DNA from 3 places in the Morganella sp. BCCO 40_0007 genome. Region 3 is predicted to be linked to each of the others. Evidence: predicted binding sites of a transcription regulator. Region 3 holds the regulator's gene; each other region holds the start of a gene.
What was found. Region 3 encodes LexA, which represses DNA repair genes until DNA is damaged. Its sites were predicted from a motif close to TNCTGTATGTACATACAGNA; they were not measured.
Positions count from the first base shown of each region.

Region 1: sulA (SOS-induced cell division inhibitor SulA) is a predicted target of LexA. The motif match lies at 4,107-4,126, and genes of this name have one in related genera.
Region 2: R5268_RS03020 (DNA translocase FtsK 4TM domain-containing protein) is a predicted target of LexA. The motif match lies at 2,041-2,060, and genes of this name have one in related genera.

Region 1 is NZ_JAVBIN010000002.1:137,431-144,178, reverse strand. Features, by position in the region: gene R5268_RS02750 (Lon protease family protein) at 1-1,358, opposite strand, end outside; gene matP (macrodomain Ter protein MatP) at 1,620-2,078, shown strand; gene ompA (porin OmpA) at 2,154-3,230, opposite strand; gene sulA (SOS-induced cell division inhibitor SulA) at 3,581-4,087, opposite strand; gene R5268_RS02730 (TfoX/Sxy family DNA transformation protein) at 4,312-4,923, shown strand; gene yccS (YccS family putative transporter) at 4,968-6,748, opposite strand, start outside.
Region 2 is NZ_JAVBIN010000002.1:214,953-221,700, forward strand. Features, by position in the region: gene R5268_RS03020 (DNA translocase FtsK 4TM domain-containing protein) at 1-1,967, opposite strand, end outside; gene lrp (leucine-responsive transcriptional regulator Lrp) at 2,105-2,599, opposite strand; gene trxB (thioredoxin-disulfide reductase) at 3,159-4,115, shown strand; gene cydD (heme ABC transporter permease/ATP-binding protein CydD) at 4,220-5,989, shown strand; gene cydC (heme ABC transporter ATP-binding protein/permease CydC) at 5,992-6,748, shown strand, end outside.
Region 3 is NZ_JAVBIN010000016.1:17,587-24,334, reverse strand. Features, by position in the region: gene R5268_RS17795 (autotransporter domain-containing protein) at 1-198, shown strand, start outside; gene R5268_RS17790 (multidrug effflux MFS transporter) at 255-1,436, opposite strand; gene R5268_RS17785 (helix-turn-helix domain-containing protein) at 2,165-2,407, shown strand; gene R5268_RS17780 (helix-turn-helix domain-containing protein) at 2,463-2,813, shown strand; gene R5268_RS17775 (YbaK/EbsC family protein) at 2,857-3,327, opposite strand; gene zur (zinc uptake transcriptional repressor Zur) at 3,504-4,022, shown strand; gene lexA (transcriptional repressor LexA) at 4,102-4,716, opposite strand; gene R5268_RS17760 (diacylglycerol kinase) at 4,834-5,205, opposite strand; gene plsB (glycerol-3-phosphate 1-O-acyltransferase PlsB) at 5,344-6,748, shown strand, end outside.

The DNA of each region.
Region 1 (6,748 bases), on a different contig from region 3:
ACCGGCTGCCAGGAGAGGGCACTGATCAGCGCGCACAGTTCCGCCAGTGAGGCACTGTCACCATCCACTTCGCCATAGGATTGTTCAAACACCACGGAGGTGGAGAACGGGAACGGCTGCTCCAGTTTGAGTTCGGCAATCAGATAAGCCTGCATAATCATCATGCCTTTGGCGTGAATATTGCCGCCAAGCTCTGATTTACGTTCGACATCAACAAACTCACCATCACCGATATGTGCCACACAAGTGATACGCGAAGGTTCACCGGTCGCGTCCGGGTGTCCCGGATACTGGAGAACGGATAAACCGTTGATCTGGCCGACAGTACTGCCCTGGGTCTGGATATAAACCTGACCCTGAAGAATTTCATCCAGCCCGCGGTCGGCCAGATAGCCGTGCCGCCAGCTGCGGTTATCTTTAATTTTGCGCAGAGCTTCCGCGGTGATGGTCTCTGCGGGCAGCAGAGTCGCGGCATCGCGCAGCAGAGTCGTCAGCCATGTCAGGTCGAGCGGCAAGGCTTTTTTATCTTCCTGAAAACGCATGCCCTGACAGAGCAGCTCATACCAGCCGTCAGCACTGAGCGGCGGCAGCTGATTCTGTTTCAGCAGGCCGTTGATAAACTGACACCAGGTAGTCAGCTGATCCGTTTCTTCCAGCTGATAATCAAATTCATATTCACCATAAAGGGCTTCTTCGCTCAGTTCCGGTTCGGACAGCATAAACTCATCCAGGCTCAGGCGATCACCAACCACGATGACACGCAGGTCGAGCGGCATACTGTCAGCCGGGAACGGCAGCGGATGTTGTTCTGAGTGTGCAAGCCAGTCAAAGCGCTGTGCGCAGACCATCTGCTTTAAGCGCAGCCACATCAGCGGCTGTGCGAGCAGACTGCGCAGTGACATGATCAGAAAGCCGCCATTGACCTGATGAATAATGCCGGGCTGCAACTGAACGTGCTGGTGATGGGTATAGACCTGGCCGAACAATTGCTCAGGCTCTGTCCAGTCACAGACAGCAAACGGCTGTACAGCACTGAAATGGCCGTTATCCGCAGGGGTAAAGACAAACCTGTGATTATCAAAGTGGTATTCACCGCCCATGGTGTGTTTCTGCCGGACTTTGACTTCCGGCGGCAGTAACTGCGCTATCGTATCCAGATAGCACTCACTTTCGTCACTTTTCACCAGCATAAAACGGCGTTTTGCCGCCGGATGACTGAAAAGTGACAAACTTTCCTGTAAGCGCGGCTGCACGATATCCGCCTGCCGGGCAGGCAGTTCAGATGCGGTTTCCAGGAGGGTGCGGTAACTGTTTTCATCAGGCAGTAATGCCTGCCAGGTCAACTGTTTAATATTCACTCGGTATTGTCTGCTTTTTGATAATGTCGGATTTAATTGTTGCGGCAGGATCTGGTGCTCTCCGCAGTGTGCGGTTATCAGCACCGCCTTTGAATAGTAACGAAAATAGCGGGACATTGTAGCGCGTAAGCAGGCCGGATAGCTATCCTCGCGGCGTTTATTTTTACCCGTGCTGACAGGAAAGAATTGTGCCGGGGGGCGGTTTTTTACAGGGAATATTGCTATGCTTATGTCAGTGTTACCCTGTCACCGAGAAAAATCATGAAATATCAGCAACTAGAGAATCTTGAATGTGGCTGGAAGTGGGCTTATCTGGTCAAAAAATACCGTGAAGGTGAAGCGATTACCCGTTATACGGAAAAAAGCCGGGAAGAGGAGGTGGTGGCGCAGTTACTGAAACTGGAATCACATCCGGCGAAAGTCACCGGCTGGATACAAAAGCATATGTCTCCGGCACTGGTGAACAGAATGAGCCAGACTATCCGTGCGCGGCGCAAGCGTCATTTTAATGCTGAACAGCAGCATACCCGTAAAAAATCGGTTGATCTGGAATTTCTGGTCTGGCAGCGGTTGTCTGCCTTATCACAGCGGCGGGGCAGTACGCTGTCGGAAACGATTGTGCAGTTACTGGAAGATGCGGAGCGCAAAGAAAAGTACGCGACGAAGATGACATCGCTGAAAGAAGATTTGCAAAGCCTGCTGGGAACGGACAAAAAATAAACCCCATCCGGAGATGGGGTTTATATAATTCATTGCATTGTGCAAACGAATCGCATCATGCAACCGAATCAGAACTTACTGAGCAGGCTGAGAAACTTGTTCAGTTACACCCTGGATTTCGATTTCAACACGACGGTCTGGTGCCAGACATTCGATCAGAGCAGCGCGCTGTTTGATGTTGTCACATTTGTTGCCAGTGACAGGATCTTCTTTACCGCGGCCTTCTGCACGGATGCTGCCGGCAGGGATGCCTTTAGCTACCAGGTAATCTACAACGCTCTGTGCACGTTTCTGAGACAGTGGCAGGTTGTAGTTCTGTGAACCGATGCGGTCAGTGTAACCGATAACCAGGACGTTGCCCTGAGTCGGATCGATTGACGCCAGTTCGTTGAACAGCTGGTTCAGAGCTTCCTGACCTTCAGCTTTCAGAGTAGATTTGTTGAAGTTGAACAGAACGTCTGAACGCAGGGTGAAACGTTTGTTCTCAACAACTGGTGCAACAACCGGAGCTGGTTCTGCAACTGGTGCAGCAACTTCATCCTGGCCGAAACGGTAAGCAACACCAACGCTCAGCATGCCGTTATCCGGACGTGCCATAGTTGATTCAACATCACCGATGTTGTTGATCCACTGATACTCTAAACGAGCTGCGATATCACGGGTGATTGCATACTCAGTACCCAGTGCGAACAGCGGGGAAACACCGGTATCGTTGTCTTTATAACGAACACCGTTGTGAGATGCTGTTGCATCTGCGCGCCATACCATTGCACCCAGACGGGTATAAACGTCTAAGTCATCCATTACCGGATAGCTCAGTTTGGTAGTCAGCTGAACACCCTGTGCTTTGAATGCGCCGTTGTTACCGTCGCCTTTGTAAGGCATACGACCTAACCAGTCATAACCTAATTCAAAGCCCATGTACTGGTTATGCTGGAAACCAACATATGCACCAGCGCCGAGCTGATCTTTATGAGTAGGACCAGTATTACCTAAGTTTTCACCACCGAAAACGTTACCGGTACCGGTATTCTGATACTGGGACCAACCTAATTTACCACCGGCATACCAGGTATTGTCTTTTGGAGCTGCCTGCGCAACGCTTGCGAAAGCTGCCACTGCCACTGCTACTGCGATAGCTGTCTTTTTCATTTTACGCCTCGTTATCATCCAAATTGGCTCTGGCTTAAATAGCCTTATTTTTGCCTTTGGTTTTTAAAAATAGTCAGGGATTATGTGCACTATTTAGCAAATAGCTCCCAACAGGGAATTTTAAGCACTACCTTAACGGTGTAAAGTCTACAGCGAACTTTAAAAGTTACAAGCCTGTCCGGCAGAATTCGACTAAAAAAATGTAAAAAACTGTACTGATTCATAAACATACAAAATAGTCAATTTCTTTGGATATTTGACTTAACGCGTTGAAATAGTGCAATTTTATTAATGAAGCAGAGCAAATGATACGGGCTTGTAAAAAAGACTGAGAATATTCTTAATTTTCCTCAATGATAAGGGAAAGAATGAATTTGTAAGGTATTCAGTTGTCGTGCGACAGGGGTATTCGCATGATGCCATTCCCGGGGACGCATAATAAAGCCGAGACAACTGCCCTGTTCCGCAGCGCGCTGTAACCGGATATTTTCCTGCTCAGTCAGCACCGGCAGCCAGCCCAGAACCACACTGTAATTACCGCTGGCCAGTGCTTTCTCCATTGCGGCAACACTGTTGATTTCCTGAATACGGGACAACTGCATTACTTTATCACCCGGCAGATGGTTCTGGGATAACCAGCTGCGGTTAAGTTTTGCCCCCGGTGAGAGCCATAACAGCCAGCGGGATTCCCCGGCAAGCTGACGTAATAAAGGAAGCAGAATATGAGTCAGAACGATATCATTATTGCGATAAACCAGTTCGCTGACCATTCCGTCCTGACGGCTTTCCCCCGCAGGAGCGGGTGACACGGATGCCGGTGTTACAGGGAAGTATTCCCGGGTTGCCTGCTGGCGCATAGTTAACCTCACATAGTGATACTGTATATGTATACAGTATAATCCAATTTCGCTCAGATCAAGTAAATTTTTTCCATACAACTCGCAAAATTCAGGTTTGCCGGACACAAATACGAATTTATCGTTGGCAATCGGGGAAACATTCCTTATTTTGTGGCGACAGCTGAGCTCAGTCAGGGAATGACACAACGATACGTTTAACCTGCTTTCAAAGGACTGATAATATGAAGGATTATTTGAAATTGTCAGATGTTCAGTTTGATCGTCTTCAACACAGCACACAACCGTTCGGCCGTATACGTCTGAAATCACAATTCGGGTGTATGGGATTATCCATCGACCGGGTCACTTTCGCGCTGATAGCCAACAGCCAGCTCTGGCTGAAAAGTACAGAAGCCACCCGGGAATTATTCTGCCGGCTGGATCTGAGCGACCGGTTCACTTATCCCAAGCGGATCCTGCCGATGCGGATTAATTATTACCGTGTACCGGATGCGGTATGGCAGTGTCCCCAGCAGTGTGAGTTCCTTTTTTACCAGACCTACCTGCATGCCCGGGCGCATGCACAGTCACGGCAGCAGTTGCCGTCACGGATTAAAGATCTGCCTAATGTGGACAGGGCCCTGGAACGCCGCTTGTGGCAGGCGGGTATCCGCCGGGTGGATGATCTCTATCTGCTGGGGGCCAAAGCCAGTTTCCTGAAGGTCAAAGCCCGGCCGCAGAATGAGCTGAAATTACTGTTCGCCATCGCGGGGGCGATTGAGGGGTGTCACAGTGCAGTATTGCCGAAGGCACTGCGTGAGGATCTTATCCACTGGCACGGCAGGCTGAATTAACCGGTATGGCCATCCCGGGGAATGTTACCGTCCCCGGGCCGGGATTATCCGTTCTGCGTATCATCCGCCGCAATGTTTTTTTTGCGGCGGAACCGTCCGGTGGCCGGCGGCAGAGCTTGCTCTTTGTCATTTATCTGCCGGATAAGCCCGGTAATGTCCGGTGTCAGACCGAGTAACAGACGGATTTGTTCCAGTACCAACTGCTCGGTACTGTGGTTATCACCGGTACATTTATCCAGACGCTGTGCCAGTGCATCCGCAATCGCCTGAATCCGCAACTCTTCCCGGTGTCCTTTTTGCAGAGCTGTCTCGATATAACGGATGGCGTCGTTCAGCAGACGCAGAATAGTGTCATCCGTGAGTTTGGTCCGGTGGGCACCGAGAGCGGAAATATAACTGAGCAGCGTATGGTTCAGGCAGAGCAGGCGGAATGCTTCATCCTGTGATGTGCGGTAGCTGCTCGGCTCTGAGGATATATTGGCCACAACAGAGGCAAATTCCCCGTCGCTGATATGCGCATCGCGGCGGGCAACCCGGTATTCCAGGCTGTCACTTTTGCCGTTGTAATACTGTTGCAGTATTTGTTCCAGATAGCGGCCGTTTGCCTGCATGGTACGGTCAATGACCAGCGGGAGCTGACGGTATTTCCAGTCCGGCCAGATATAACTGACCGCAAACCAGGCGAGCCCGCAACCGATTATGGTATCAATAATGCGGTGAATCGCGATATCAAACCCCTCGCCCAGCAGGTTGAAACTGAACAGCACCAGCAGGGTGATAAATATCGTTGCCTGGGCATACTGACTGGTACGGAACACAAAGAACATCAGTCCGGACAGTACCATCAGAATAAGCTGTCCTTCATAAGAAGGCACAAAATACATGACCGGCAGGCCGATCAGTATCCCCGCCAGTGTCCCGGTGATACGCAGCATCAGGCGGCGTCGTGTGGCGCTGTAGTTAGGCTGGCAGACAAACAGACTGGTCAGCATAATCCAATAACCGCGGGTTAAATCAAAGGTCAGAATGATAGCGTAACCGGCACACAGCAGCAGTGACATCCGGATGGCGTGGCGGAACAGGGCTGAACGCGGTGTCAGGTTCTGCCGGACACGTGCCCAGATATCACGCAGTCCCTGTAAGTTTTCGTTGGACAGCCGGGCATCTTCCTGCATCTTTTCAGCCGGCAACTGAGTCTGCTCCGCAGTCAGACCTTTCAGCTGGGAATCGACCCCGCGCAGGTTGGTCAGCAGATGGCGCAGTGCCATGACACTGCTGTTGCCGGGTTTTTGCTGTTCCAGCAGATTCAGGGAGTTTTCCAGATAAGAGAACGTCCGTTCAAAGCGCGGATTATGATGATATTTTCGGCGCTGCAAAATGGCCTGTGCCACCGCGGCGCAGGCATGTCCCTGCATTGTCATCAGCCGCTGGAAACGGAACATGATATCGCTGTAGCGCAGTTCGTTACTTAAATTCTGATACTGGATATGGGATGAACTCGCCCGCTCATGAATATCCTGGGCGACAAAGTAATAATGAAGCGCATGGCGGGTACTGCGCTGCCCGCGATCGCCTTTGAGACGGGAGAACAGCGTGGTTTTCGCCTGATGCATGGCGTCGGTCAGCGCACTGTTTGCCATGGCCAGTTCAAAAACAGATTGCTGATAATCTTCTTCGATATCCGGATCAAACAGGTTGGCTTTTGCCTCCAGATAGCCGGAGAGCTGCATATAATAGCGGGCAAGGTTATCCTGAAGGGGGCGGACAGGAAAAAACAGATGCCCGGTCAGGGTCAGCAGGTTGTACCAGACCGCCCCTGTCAGCA
Region 2 (6,748 bases), on a different contig from region 3:
TGTACCGGCGTCTGTGGTGCCTGATAAACCGGAGCCGGTTCAGCCACAGGCGCGGTGACCGGTGTCGGGATAAACAGCGGCTCTGCCGGTTCCGGGTCGACCAGATCGTCCACCGGGGAGAATGCCTTCAGTTCGGCCAGATCTGATAAAATCGCATCAGCCTGCCCGCTGTAACGTTGTTGCTGCATCTGCATAAACTGAGCCTGAAGGCGCTCAGATTCCTGCTCGTCTTCATCGTCTTCTGCTGCCACAGTGCGGACATCCGCCACCGGTGAGACAGAGGCAAAGGAGTGATGATTAACCGGAGTCTGATAGGCGGACGACGCAGGGATAAAGGCAGAGGAGGTCCCCGCGGTGACTTCCGGGGCAGTTACTGCCTGCTCCGGCTCTGCTGCCGGCGACATATCCGCATCATCATCACCATAGCGGCTGCGCTGCTGCGTCATAAACTCATCACGCAGACGCGCCTGCAATACGTCGTCTTCATCCGGCTCTGTCTGTGCTGCCGGTTGCTCCGGCTGATGCTGCTGCGCAAATTCATCCTGCTCACGGCGCAGACGCTCAAGTTCCGCATCACGCTGAGACGGAATACGGATGCCGTAAAGTTCACGCCGGGTCGGAAGACGCACCGGGTTCGGACGCGGCAGTTCAGGGCCAAGCCCCTGTTTGACCTGTGCCGCACCAAAAGCTGCCGCTGCGGCAGCCGCCGCGCTGCTGTTATCATCCAAATCCGCAGAACCGGGTAAACCGAACGTAAAGACCGGTTCAGTGCGGCCGCTTTCTGCATACGGGTTTTCCCATTGCGGCGGTGCCGGTTCAGGTTCAGGCTGAACATCCGGCACGTGAATCGGCGTATTCGGATCAAACGTTGTCCGGTAAGCGTCCGGAACATCAAAACGGTAGTGTTCAGCGTCATCCGCAGCAGACTCAGTGTGTTCCTGTCTTTCAGGTTCCGCTGTTGCCGGTTCCTGTGCGGGGATATGCTGCACCGCGGGCACCACCGGTTCAGCCACGGTTTCCGGGAATGCAGAAACAGGATGTTCCGGTGTCAGCAGCGGGTCTGTGTTTTCAGCGGGATCATCATAATGAGTCTGCTTAGCCAGTTCCGCCGCATTCGGCGCGGAAAATAACACATCATCCTCATCATCGTATTCACGGTACTGTGCGGTCTGAGTCTGTGCATCACTGTCAGGCGCAACGGCAGTCAGTGCCGCAGCGGCAGCAGCTGTTTGCGGTATGCTGCTGTGCGTTTTTTGCTCATCAGCGTCTTCGTCATCATCGTATTCGTCATCATCCTCATATTCACGGTCGTCGTAATATTGATCGTCATACTGGTCGTCATAACGGTCACGGGAATGATTGGTGAGGAAGGTAATCGGTGAAAGAACGGCCGCGCCGGTTTTTTCGGCGATAGTGATCCACGACCAGCCGGTCAGCAGCATCAGGCCAACCGCCCACAAACTGAGCAGCGCGAGTGTCGCGCCGAGTGCATTAAACCACGGCATCAGCGCCGAACTGAATAAACTGCCTATCACCCCGCCCGCAGCAAAGTTCTGCATATCATCCACATTCAGGGAGGCGAGAGCACAGGATGAGAGGATAAGGGTCAGTCCCCCGATGATACGCATCGAGAGTGAGAAAAAGTCTACGTAATCTTTATTTTCATTACTGCGGAAGGCCGACCAGCACCCCAGAATCATCAGCGGGGGAACGGTGTAAGCCAGTATGCCAAAGGCGGAAAAAAGAATATCCGCAAACCAGGCACCGATACTGCCTGCCAGATTTTTCACCGGCTCATGCCAGTTTGTCTGGGACCAGCTCGGGTCTGACGGATTAAACGATAAAAGGGCAACCAGCAGAAAGACGGCGCACAACCCGATCACAATAAGGACGGCTTCCAGCAACCGGCGGCCGCTGCTGATTTTTCTGAATTTAATGTGTTTGTCTTCTGTATATTCCTGGCTCATCTCATTTCCTGACGCAACGTCCGGTTTTTCCTGTCAGTAAAACGGAACAACGCTGAGGGTAGCTCAGCGTTGAAACTGTATGCATAAACAGGAGTGTACCTGATTTATCCCGTTTTGCACATGACGCAGGAAACAAATTAACGGGTCTTGATGACCAGACGGTTACTTTGTTTGACCTCTTCCATCACCACATAGGTGCGGGTGTCATTCACGCCCGGCAGACGCAGAAGAGTTTCACCCAGCAGTTTGCGGTAAGCGGACATGTCCGGCACACGAGTTTTCAACAGGTAGTCAAAATCACCGGAAACCAAGTGACATTCCTGAATCTCTTCCAGCTTCTGAACTGCAGTGTTGAATTGCTCAAAGACATCCGGAGCGCCGCGGTTAAGGGTAATCTCCACGAATACCAGCAGAGATGCATCCAGATAGTGCGGATTCAGCAGTGCGGTATACCCGGTGATAAAGCCCTGACGCTCTAAACGACGGACACGTTCCAGACACGGAGTCGGTGACAGACCCACACGTTTGGAGAGTTCGACGTTAGAGATACGGCCATCTTTCTGCAATTCGTTAAGAATATTCCTGTCGATTCTGTCAAGATCTTTACCCGGACGCTTTTTGTTATCAATCATCTCGTTATCTCTCTTATTTACTATTTTCCCACACCCATAACACTTCCCTTACCTGACAGAACAAAATCAGCATCGGAAAACATGTTTTCAGGCTAATCTTTGCATTTCTGATTATAAGAATACGCAACCGGCGCCAGTTTACCGGAACATTCAGATTATTATCGCTGTAGTCGTAAGCTGAAATTACCACGCTTCGTCATCAGGACAAACACATCGCCGGTGTAACAGGATGTATTAACCTGACGGATAAAAATCTCTTACACTGATGTTTTCGCAAATGCGCAGCCGATTGTCAAAGCAAATGAACAAAAATCAGAACAACCTGTTGAAGAAAATGGCAGAAAAACGTTTCGCTGACAAATACGGCGTGCTTTTGGTGTGATATTCAAACAACTTAGGAATCTTCTGAATAATCACTTTTTCGTACAATAACCTGAAAACCGACTCATTTCCGGCTCATTTCGATTTTGTGCTCTGCCGTTTTTATTCCTTTTTTTAACCCCCCGTTTCTCCTACAATCCTGTACACGCTTTTTTGCCATTTTGTTAATGAGGTGTTCATGAACGCAACCCGACACAGTAAATTAATTATTCTGGGTTCCGGCCCTGCCGGATATACCGCTGCCGTTTATGCGGCACGGGCGAATTTAAAGCCGGTGCTGATTACCGGGGTGGAAGTCGGCGGTCAGTTAACCACCACCACTGACGTGGAAAACTGGCCGGGAGACCCGGAAGGTCTGACCGGACCGGGCCTGATGGAACGTATGCAGGCGCATGCTGAAAAATTTGAGACTGAAATCATCAACGATTACATCACGGAAGTGGATTTCAGCAAACGCCCGTTTACCCTGACCGGGGAAAATACCTACACCTGTGACGCGCTGATTATCGCCACAGGCGCATCCGCCCGTTATATCGGCCTGCCGTCAGAAGAAGCCTTCAAAGGCCGTGGTGTGTCTGCCTGCGCCACCTGTGACGGCTTTTTCTACCGTAACCAGAAAGTGGCGGTTGTCGGCGGCGGTAACACCGCTGTGGAAGAGGCGCTGTATCTCTCCAATATCGCGTCAGAAGTGCATCTGATCCACCGCCGTGACAGCTTCCGCGCGGAAAAAATACTGTTCAGCCGTCTGATGGACAAAGTCCAGAACGGCAATATCGTTCTGCATACTGACCGCACACTGGATGAAGTGCTCGGTGACCAGATGGGCGTGACCGCTGTCCGTCTGCGTGATACCCAAAGTGATGCAACGGAAGAGCTGCCGGTGATGGGCTGCTTTATCGCTATCGGCCACAGCCCGAATACCGGTATTTTTGAAGGACATCTGGATCTGGAAAACGGCTATATCCGTGTTCAGTCCGGCACACACGGCAATGCCACTCAGACATCTGTGCCGGGTGTGTTTGCCGCCGGTGACGTGATGGATCATGTCTACCGCCAGGCGATTACCTCCGCGGGAACCGGGTGCATGGCCGCACTGGATGCCGAGCGCTATCTTGACAGCCTCGCTGACAAATAATCCAGCATTATCAGGGCGCTATATCTGTAGCGCCTTTTCGTGTACCATGGCATTATCCTGCTGATTTCAGCCAAATTTTTACTTATCACCTGCATACAGAAAAAATGGATAAATCAAGACAGTCAGAACTCGTCCGCTGGTTAAAGCATCAGGCGGCACCGGCACGGCGATGGTTGCGCCTCTCGATGTTGCTGGGTGTACTCAGCGGTTTACTGATTATCGGCCAGGCCTGGTGCCTCGCTGTTCTCCTTCAGTCCCTCATCATGGAGCATACGCCCCGCGAACAGCTCCTCACTCCGTTCACTGTACTAATCATACTGTTTATTGCCCGCGCGGTTGTCGCTGCGATCCGCGAACGGGTCGGTTTTATCTGCGGGCAGGTGGTGAGACGTGAAATCCGCCGTACTGTGCTGGATAAACTGGAACAACTCGGTCCGGTGCGGGTAAAAGGCAAACCGGCAGGCAGCTGGGCGACCATTATTCTCGAACAGATTGACGATATGCAGGATTACTATTCCCGCTATCTGCCCCAGATGACGCTGTCCGCCATCATTCCGCTGATGATTCTGATCACCCTGTTCCCGATCAACTGGGTTGCGGCGCTGATTCTGCTGGTAACGGCACCGCTGATCCCCGTCTTTATGGCACTGGTCGGCTTAGGAGCCGCCGATGCCAACCGCCGTAACTTCCTGGCACTGAGCCGTCTGAGCGGCGATTTTCTCGACCGTCTGCGCGGACTGGAAACGATCCGCTTTTTCCACCGCGGCCGTGAGGAAGTGAAACAGATTGATGATGCCACCGAAGATTTCCGTTCGCGCACCATGGAAGTGCTGCGCATGGCGTTCCTCTCCTCCGCCGTACTGGAGTTTTTCGCGGCGATCTCAATTGCGGTGGTCGCGGTCTATTTTGGTTTCTCCTACCTCGGCGAACTGAATTTCGGCAGTTACGGCGTGGGCGTCACGCTGTTTGCCGGGTTTATCGCCCTGATCCTGGCGCCGGAGTTTTTCCAGCCGCTGCGCGACCTCGGCACCTACTACCACGCCAAAGCACAAGCCGTCGGAGCCGCGGAATCGCTGGTAACCCTGCTATCTGCGGAGAATAATGCGGATGAATTACCGGGCACCGAACCGCTGGCACCGGCAGAGCAGATTTCTGTCACGGCAACCGATCTGGTGATTTTTGCCCCGTCCGGGGAAAAACTGGCCGGGCCGCTGACCTTCACCCTGAATGCCGGGCAGCGTATCGCGCTTGTCGGCCAGAGTGGTGCAGGAAAAAGCTCACTACTCAATCTGCTGCTCGGTTTTCTGCCGTATGAAGGCAGTATCCGGATTAATCAGCAGGAACTGCGTGACATCCGCCCGGAAAGCTGGCGGGCGCAACTGAGCTGGGTGGGACAAAACCCGCATCTGCCGGAACAAACCATTCTGGACAATATCCGCCTGAGCCGTCCGGATGCCGCTCAGGACGAAATTAATGCGGTGATGGAAAAAGCCTATGTGACCGACTTTATCGGTTCCCTGCCTGACGGTGTGAATACCGTGGTCGGGGATAATGCCGCCCGGCTCTCTGTCGGCCAGGCGCAACGGATTGCCGTGGCGCGTGCCCTGCTCAATCCGTGTCATCTGCTGCTGCTGGATGAGCCGTCCGCCAGTCTGGACGCGCACAGTGAGGAGCGTGTGATGCATGCCCTGAATGATGCCGCCCGTCAGCAGACAACCCTGCTGGTGACGCACCTGCTGGAAGAGACCCGTGACTACGATGAAGTCTGGGTGATGGATAAAGGTCTGATTACTGAACAGGGAAGTTATGCCGCCCTGCAACAACAGCAGGGTGCCTTTGCACAGCTGTTGTCACACCGGACGGGGGATCTGTAATTATGCGTGTTTTACTGCCGTTTTTAGCCCTCTACCGCCGCCACTGGTTCCTGCTGACGCTCGGGATACTGCTGGCGATTGCCACCCTGCTCGCCAGTATCGGCCTGCTGACGCTGTCCGGCTGGTTCCTGGCCGGAACGGCGATTGCCGGTGTGCCGGGGATTGCCTTTTTTAACTATATGCTGCCTGCCGCCGGGGTACGCGGTGCGGCTATCTCCCGTACCGCCGGACGCTATGCGGAGCGGCTGGTCAGCCACAATGCCACGTTCCGTGTGCTGAAACACCTGCGGGTATTTGCTTTTGAGAAAATCCTGCCGCTGACACCGGGCAGCATCGCCCGCTTCCGTCAGGGAGAATTGCTCAACCGGCTGGTCGGGGATGTGGAAACGCTGGATCATCTCTATCTGCGGGTCATTTCTCCGATTGTTGCCGCGCTGGTGGTAATTGCGGTACTGACATTCGGGCTGGGTTTTCTCGATCTGACTCTCGCATATGCACTGGGCGGGTTTATGACCTTCCTGCTGTTTGCCCTGCCGGTGGTGTTCTACTCTGCCGGTAAGCCAATAGGCATACAGCTGACGACACTGCGGGCGCAATACCGTACCCTGCTGACCAGTGCGTTGCAGGGACAGGCTGAACTGACTATTTTTGGCGCGCAGCCCCGTTTCCGTGATCAGCTTGCTGAAACAGAACAACGCTGGCTGATACAGCAGCAGCGCCAGGCCGGACTGACCGGGCTTTCCCAGGCCGTGATTATTC
Region 3 (6,748 bases):
AGCCGGGTAAATTACCTCGGGACTTATGCATTTGATAACGGCGATTCACGCAATGTGAAACCGTATGCTTATGCTTATGCTGAAGTTAATGTGAATGTGACGGCAAACTCTGCAATAGGTATAAATATCGGCTGGCATCAGACAGATTATACTAATGACGCAGCTCAGGCTGGTCTGAATTATTCTTATCATTGGTAAAACGAAAAAATACTCCCCGGAAGACTGTTCCGGGGAATATTGGCCGGGGACTGATGTTATGAATCGTGACTCTCGTTTTTACTCACCCGGTACGCATTCCATGCCAGCAGGGCACCGCACAGCATAGTGACGGCAAGCGCTGTTTTCGGTGGCAGCGGAGATGCGATAGCAACCAGCGTCAGCACCGCACCACCCGCCATCTGCATAAAACCGACCAGTGAAGAGGCGACACCGGCATTATCAGAATAAGGTTCCAGAGCATAACTGGTAGCCGGACCCATAATAAATGCCAGCCCTGCGCAGGCCGCGGCCACCGGCAGCATGTAAATCAGCCAGTGACTCTGTATTTGTGCGGAGAACAGCACCGGGCTCAGTGCCAGAGCAGCACACCCCAGAGCCATCAGAACGCCGCCGGATACCAGACAAACCGGACGCCCGGCTTTACGTATCACCCGGTTGGCGATCATACTGATCCCCATGATCCAGAAGCCGTTAGCGCCGAACACAACCGAAAACTGCAACGGGCTGAGTGCCGCATCCCCCATCAGCACCGCCGGTGCAAGCGAGACATAGGTTAATACCATCCCCATCGTCCCGGCATTCACCAGTGAAAATATTAAAAACCGCTTATTAAATAATACGGAAGCAAGGCTCTTCAGCGGATTAGCTTTATGCTGCAAACTGCCTTCGGGCCGGGTTTCCGGCAGATATTTTGCCGTCAGAATCAGCAGAATAAAGGCATAGAGAGCCAGAAAACCAAAAGGAACCCGCCAGCCGTAATACTCCGCCATAATACCGCCCAGCAGTGGCGCCAGCGCCGGTACAATATTCAGGGTGCCGTTTAAAAAGCCAAATGCACGCGCTGCTTCATTGCCGTTAAAGCAGTCCCGGACACAGGTAAACGCCACCACCGAGGTACAGCAGACCCCCGCCCCCTGGATTAACCGGGAAGCAATAAACATCGCCGGAGTAACGGCAAATGCCGCGGTCAGGGAACCGGCGATATACAATACCATCCCCGCCATCGCCATCGGTCTGCGGCCGAATTTATCCGCAAGATAACCGGAAATCAGCTGACCCGCACCTAATATAAGGATAAACAACGAGATAGTTGACTGAATCAATGACTCACTGCTGCCCAGCCCTTTTGCAATAGCCGGAATAGCCGGTAAATAAAGATCAATACCCAACGGCCCTAATAACACAATAACTAACAACAAAAACAATAAATTCCGCATATCGTTGAACTTCACTCATCATCTTCCGACAGCAAAAAATACACGTTATTGTTGTTTTTTACAACTACCATCAATAACTAACCCCGTGAATTAAAAGAAAAATAATGTTATATATTTCGTTATACAATGAAATTATAATCAAACGTCATTTTATTATTAAATAAGGCGGTCAGTAACCCGGACGTTACTTATTTTATAAGTAAATATAAAATTACACATTAATACAATTACTGACAAGAATTACCAGCCTGATTTATGTATTTTACAGAAACATTCAGATATTTTTGTCTTTTTCTTTTCTCATAATGCCGTCCGGGAATTTAACAAACTATCACCTGCAATGTTGTAAGACCGCAATCACACTTACGCCCTGTCTGCCATTCCGCCAAAGTATGAAAAGGCAGTTAATTTAACCATTTTCAACTCAAAACCAGCATCAATATCTTTATATTAGGTATAATCCCGACTAAATATCAGAATATTCCCCTTACTCATCATTCATGTAAGATGTTAAAAACCGGGTATTCTTTATAACAATATGAAATAGCTGAGGTTATCGTGCTTCCATATCGTATTTTCGTTCTTATTGTTTCGTGTTTGTTGATTTTTTGTATCTATTACATATTAAAAGGGTATCGATTATACTTTTTAAAGAAACCATTTGAGGAAACAAATACGTCAAGTTAAATTTCAATATTATTAATGACAACCATTTATCTTCATAATTTATGACAATATATGATAAATATGAGTTGGCAATGTTTATTGGCGGCAGAATAAAATGTCAGAGGCTAAAAAACTGTCTGACAGGTAAAGAGCTTTCAATAAAAATTAATATCTCACAACAGCAATTATCCCGCTATGAAACGGGAGCGAGCTTAATTCCTCTGGATAAACTATTAATGCTCGCGGACATACTGAATATTAATGTTAATTATTTTTTTGATGAAATTGGTTGTGATGAAGAATAAATTTTAATTTGACAAACATTAATATGTTATTGTTTAACCAGACTGACAGATGATAATGAGCAATAAAACAGATAGTAACCTGAACACCAGCATTAACGAAATGTACAAGATCATCGGCGGGCAAATCCGGAAAATACGCAGGATCACCGGTGTCACATCGACAGAACTGGGTAACCTGATTGGTGTATCACAACAGCAAATCTCCCGCTATGAAATCGGCAGCACTAAAATTTCACTGGAAATCATACTGAGGATCTCTCAGGTCTTCGGTGTCTCACCTTATTACTTTATAGAAGACAGCCTGCTTTTCTTTACCCGCCACCATCTGCCTGATGAGAACGGGCACACCGGCAGTACCGACGCCGGTGTGAATACAGAACCGGATTTCCGTCCGCCTGAACACTGACATGATGCAGCGCCGCTGATGTGGCGCTGCATGCCGGTCTGGTTTATACCGGCAGCGTCGTGACATCCAGCCACTGCGCGTTTGTCAGCTCCGCCAGCCGCTCGGGTGTCAGCCGGACAGCAGAATTAGCCGAACCCGCAGCCGGTAATACCGTGTCATACTCACGAAGTGAATGATCCGCATAAACCGTCAGTGGTACAGATAACCCGAACGGACAGACGCCGCCGACCGGATGGCCGGTAAAGTGCATCACCTCTTCCGCATTCAGCATTTTGGCCTTACAGCCGAATTGTGTTTTGAATTTTTTATTATCCAGCCGGGCATCCCCCGCCATTACAATCAGAATAGCGTTATCATCCGTCAGCTTAAAAGACAGTGTTTTACAGATCTGGCCGGGGCGGACACCGTGAACTTCCGCAGCCTGGGTGACCGTCGCGGTCGGCTGTGCAGTTTCAATAATCGTGACATCCGGGGCATGCGTGCCAAACCAGGCACGAACCGTTTCGATACTCATTCAGGACTCCGTTTTATTATCATGTGCTCTTTATGTGTTCGCACCAACAATTCACCATAATTTGCCCTGAATTGGCACCCCTTTTTTGACAAAATAGCGCGGATAACAGTTATTCTGCCGGAATTCATGTTAGAGTGGGCTGTTCATATATTTATTGATTAGCGGAAGGTGATGTCATGCAACCTGTTGATATTCAAACTGTATTAAAAAAAGCAGAGGCGCTGTGTCTGTCACGCAGTGTACGCATGACTTCTCAGCGAAAATCCATTCTGCAACTGATTGCCGGTCAGCCCGGTGCTATCAGCGCTTATGAACTGCTGGATCTGCTGCGCGAAACAGAACCACAGGCAAAACCGCCGACAATCTACCGCGGTCTGGAGTTTCTGCTGGAGCAGGGGTTTATTCATAAAATTGAGTCCACAAACAGCTTTGTGATGTGCCCGCATTTTGATAAACCCAGCCATACTTCCGTACTGTTTATCTGCGATCGCTGTAATAGTGTGACAGAGCGGGATGGTGAGGCGATTGATTCACAAATCAGTCAGCTGGCGGATGCCGCACAGTTTCATATCCGCCACAGTGTGATTGAGGCACACGGGTACTGCCGTCCTTGTTATGATATCGAATCCTGTACCCGCAGAGATAAATGTCTGCATGACCATAAACATGATGAGCCGCGCAAACGCGGGCGCTGAAAAACAAAAACCACAGTAACCGTCTCCGGTATACTGTGGTTTTTAAGCGGATACCGTTTTCAGACGGATATCCCGGAAATCAGTGCCAGTCGTTATTACGGATCACACCCACCGCCAGACCTTCGACAGTAAAGTTTTGTTCCCGTAAATCCACCACGATCGGGCTGAATTCCTCGTTTTCAGCATGCAGCTCAATCTTGCTGCCCACTTTCTTAAACCGTTTGACCGTGACTTCATCTTCAATACGGGCAACCACCACCTGGCCGTTATGTACGTCCTGGGTTTTATGCACCGCAAGTAAGTCACCGTCCATAATACCGATATCTTTCATTGACATACCATTTACCCGCAGCAGAAAATCTGCGCTGGGTTTAAACAGCATCGGGTCAACCCGGTAATGACTTTCGATATGTTCCTGTGCTAATAAAGGCTCACCCGCAGCCACACGGCCGATTAATGGTAAACCTTCATCCTCTTCTTCTTCCAGAAGCAGACGGATGCCCCGGGATGCCCCGGAAACAATCTCAATGACGCCTTTACGCGCCAGGGCTTTCAGATGCTCTTCCGCCGCATTCGGAGAACGAAAACCCAGGCGTGCCGCAATTTCTGCACGCGTCGGTGGCATGCCCGTCTGCGAAATATGGTCACGAACAAGGTCATAGACCTGTTGCTGCCGTGCCGTCAGTGCTTTCATTTCGCCCCCTGTTTGTTTATACAGTCAGACTGTGAGTATATACAGGTATTCCGGGATTGGAAACCACAACATGAGGAAAATACGTGTTACGCCGCAGGTTTCACAAAAAATCGTCTATCAGAGGCGGGAGAACCAGCTGACAAACAGCATAATCCAGATAAACAGCCCCAGTAATGTGGCAACCAGTACCGCCGCGGAGCCCATATCTTTCGCGCGCCCGGACAGTTCGTGATATTCCGTGCCGATGCGGTCAACCACCGCCTCAATCGCGCTGTTGATGAGTTCAATGACCACCACCAGCACCACCGAACCGATCAGCAGAACCCGCTCAACCGCCGTAAAAGAGAAAGCAAACGCAATAATGACGGCCGGGATCAGCGTCAGTAACTCCTGGCGGATAGCTGCTTCATTTTTCCATGCTGCTGTGAGTCCCTTTTTTGAATAACCTGCCGCTTTAATTAATCGTGTAAATCCGGTATTTTTCTTCATTTCCGTCACTGTTAATAATCTGATTATCTGGCTGACTGCCGCCGTTTTTCCGTGATTTTATTGCTGACGCAACACAGATCTGGCTTCGCCTTTCTGGTATGCTGAAGACGAATTGTCAACAAGAGGCTTCATACATTTATGTCACTTTGGCGTAAAATATACTATAACGTATTGAATTTACCATTAAAACTATTGGTAAAAAGCAAGCCGATCCCGACGGATCCGGTCAGTGAACTGGGGCTGGATACACAACGTCCGACACTCTATGTTCTTCCTTATCACTCTAAGGCGGATCTGCTGACACTGCGCCGCCAGTGTCTCGCACAGGGAATGCCTGACCCGCTGGAAGATAATGTCATCGGTAATACCACATTACCGGGCTATGTCTTTATTGATGACGGCCCGCGGGTGTTCAGTTATTACTCCCTGAATCCGCGTAAAGATTCCGTCAATATTTTCCACGCCTACCTGGATTTGCACCGCAATAATCCGTCACTGGATATTCAGATGCTGCCGGTTTCCGTGATGTTCGGACGCTCACCGGGCCGCGAAGGGCACCACGGTGTTCCGCATTTACGTCTGTTAAACGGGATCCAGAAATTTTTCGCCGTGCTCTGGCTGGGACGTGACAGTTTTGTCCGGTTCTCACAGCCGGTGTCCATGGGTGCAATGGCCTCTGAACACGGTACTGACACTATTATCGCCAATAAACTGGCCCGTGTCGCGCGTATTCACTTCTCCCGCCAGCGCATGGCCGCTATCGGCCCGAAACTGCCGGTACGCCAGGAATTGTTCAGTAAACTGCTGAAATCCAAAGCGATTGAAAAAGCGGTTGAAGATGAGGCTAAAGCCAAAAAAATCACCATTGAAAAGGCACGTCAGAATGCCGTTTCAATGATGAACGAAGTGGCTGCTAACTTTACTTATGATGCCCTGCGTGTGGCCGACCGTGTCCTCAGCTGGACCTGGAACCGTCTGTATCAGGGACTGAATGTCCATAATGCCGAGCGGGTACGTCAGCTGGCACAGGACGGCCACGAGATAGTATATGTGCCCTGCCACCGCAGCCATATGGACTACCTGCTGCTCTCTTATGTGCTCTATCATCAGGGGCTGGTTCCGCCGCACATTGCGGCCGGGATTAACCTCAATTTCTGGCCGGCGGGACCGATTTTCCGCCGCCTCGGCGCGTTCTTTATCCGCCGCAGTTTCAAAGGCAACAAGCTGTACTCCACCGTTTTCCGTGAGTACCTGAGTGAACTGTTCTCACGCGGTTATTCCATCGAATACTTTGTCGAAGGTGGCCGTTCCCGTACCGGCCGTCTGCTGGAACCGAAAACCGGCACACTGTCGATGACACTTCAGGCTATGCTGCGCGGTGACTCGCGGCCTATCACCCTGGTGCCGGTGTATATCGGCTATGAGCATGTGATGGAAGTGGGTACTTACGCCAAAGAACTGCGCGGTGCCACCAAGCAGAAAGAAGGGTTTATGCAGATGGTGCGCGGCCTGCGCAAACTGCGCAACCTCGGTCAGGGTTATG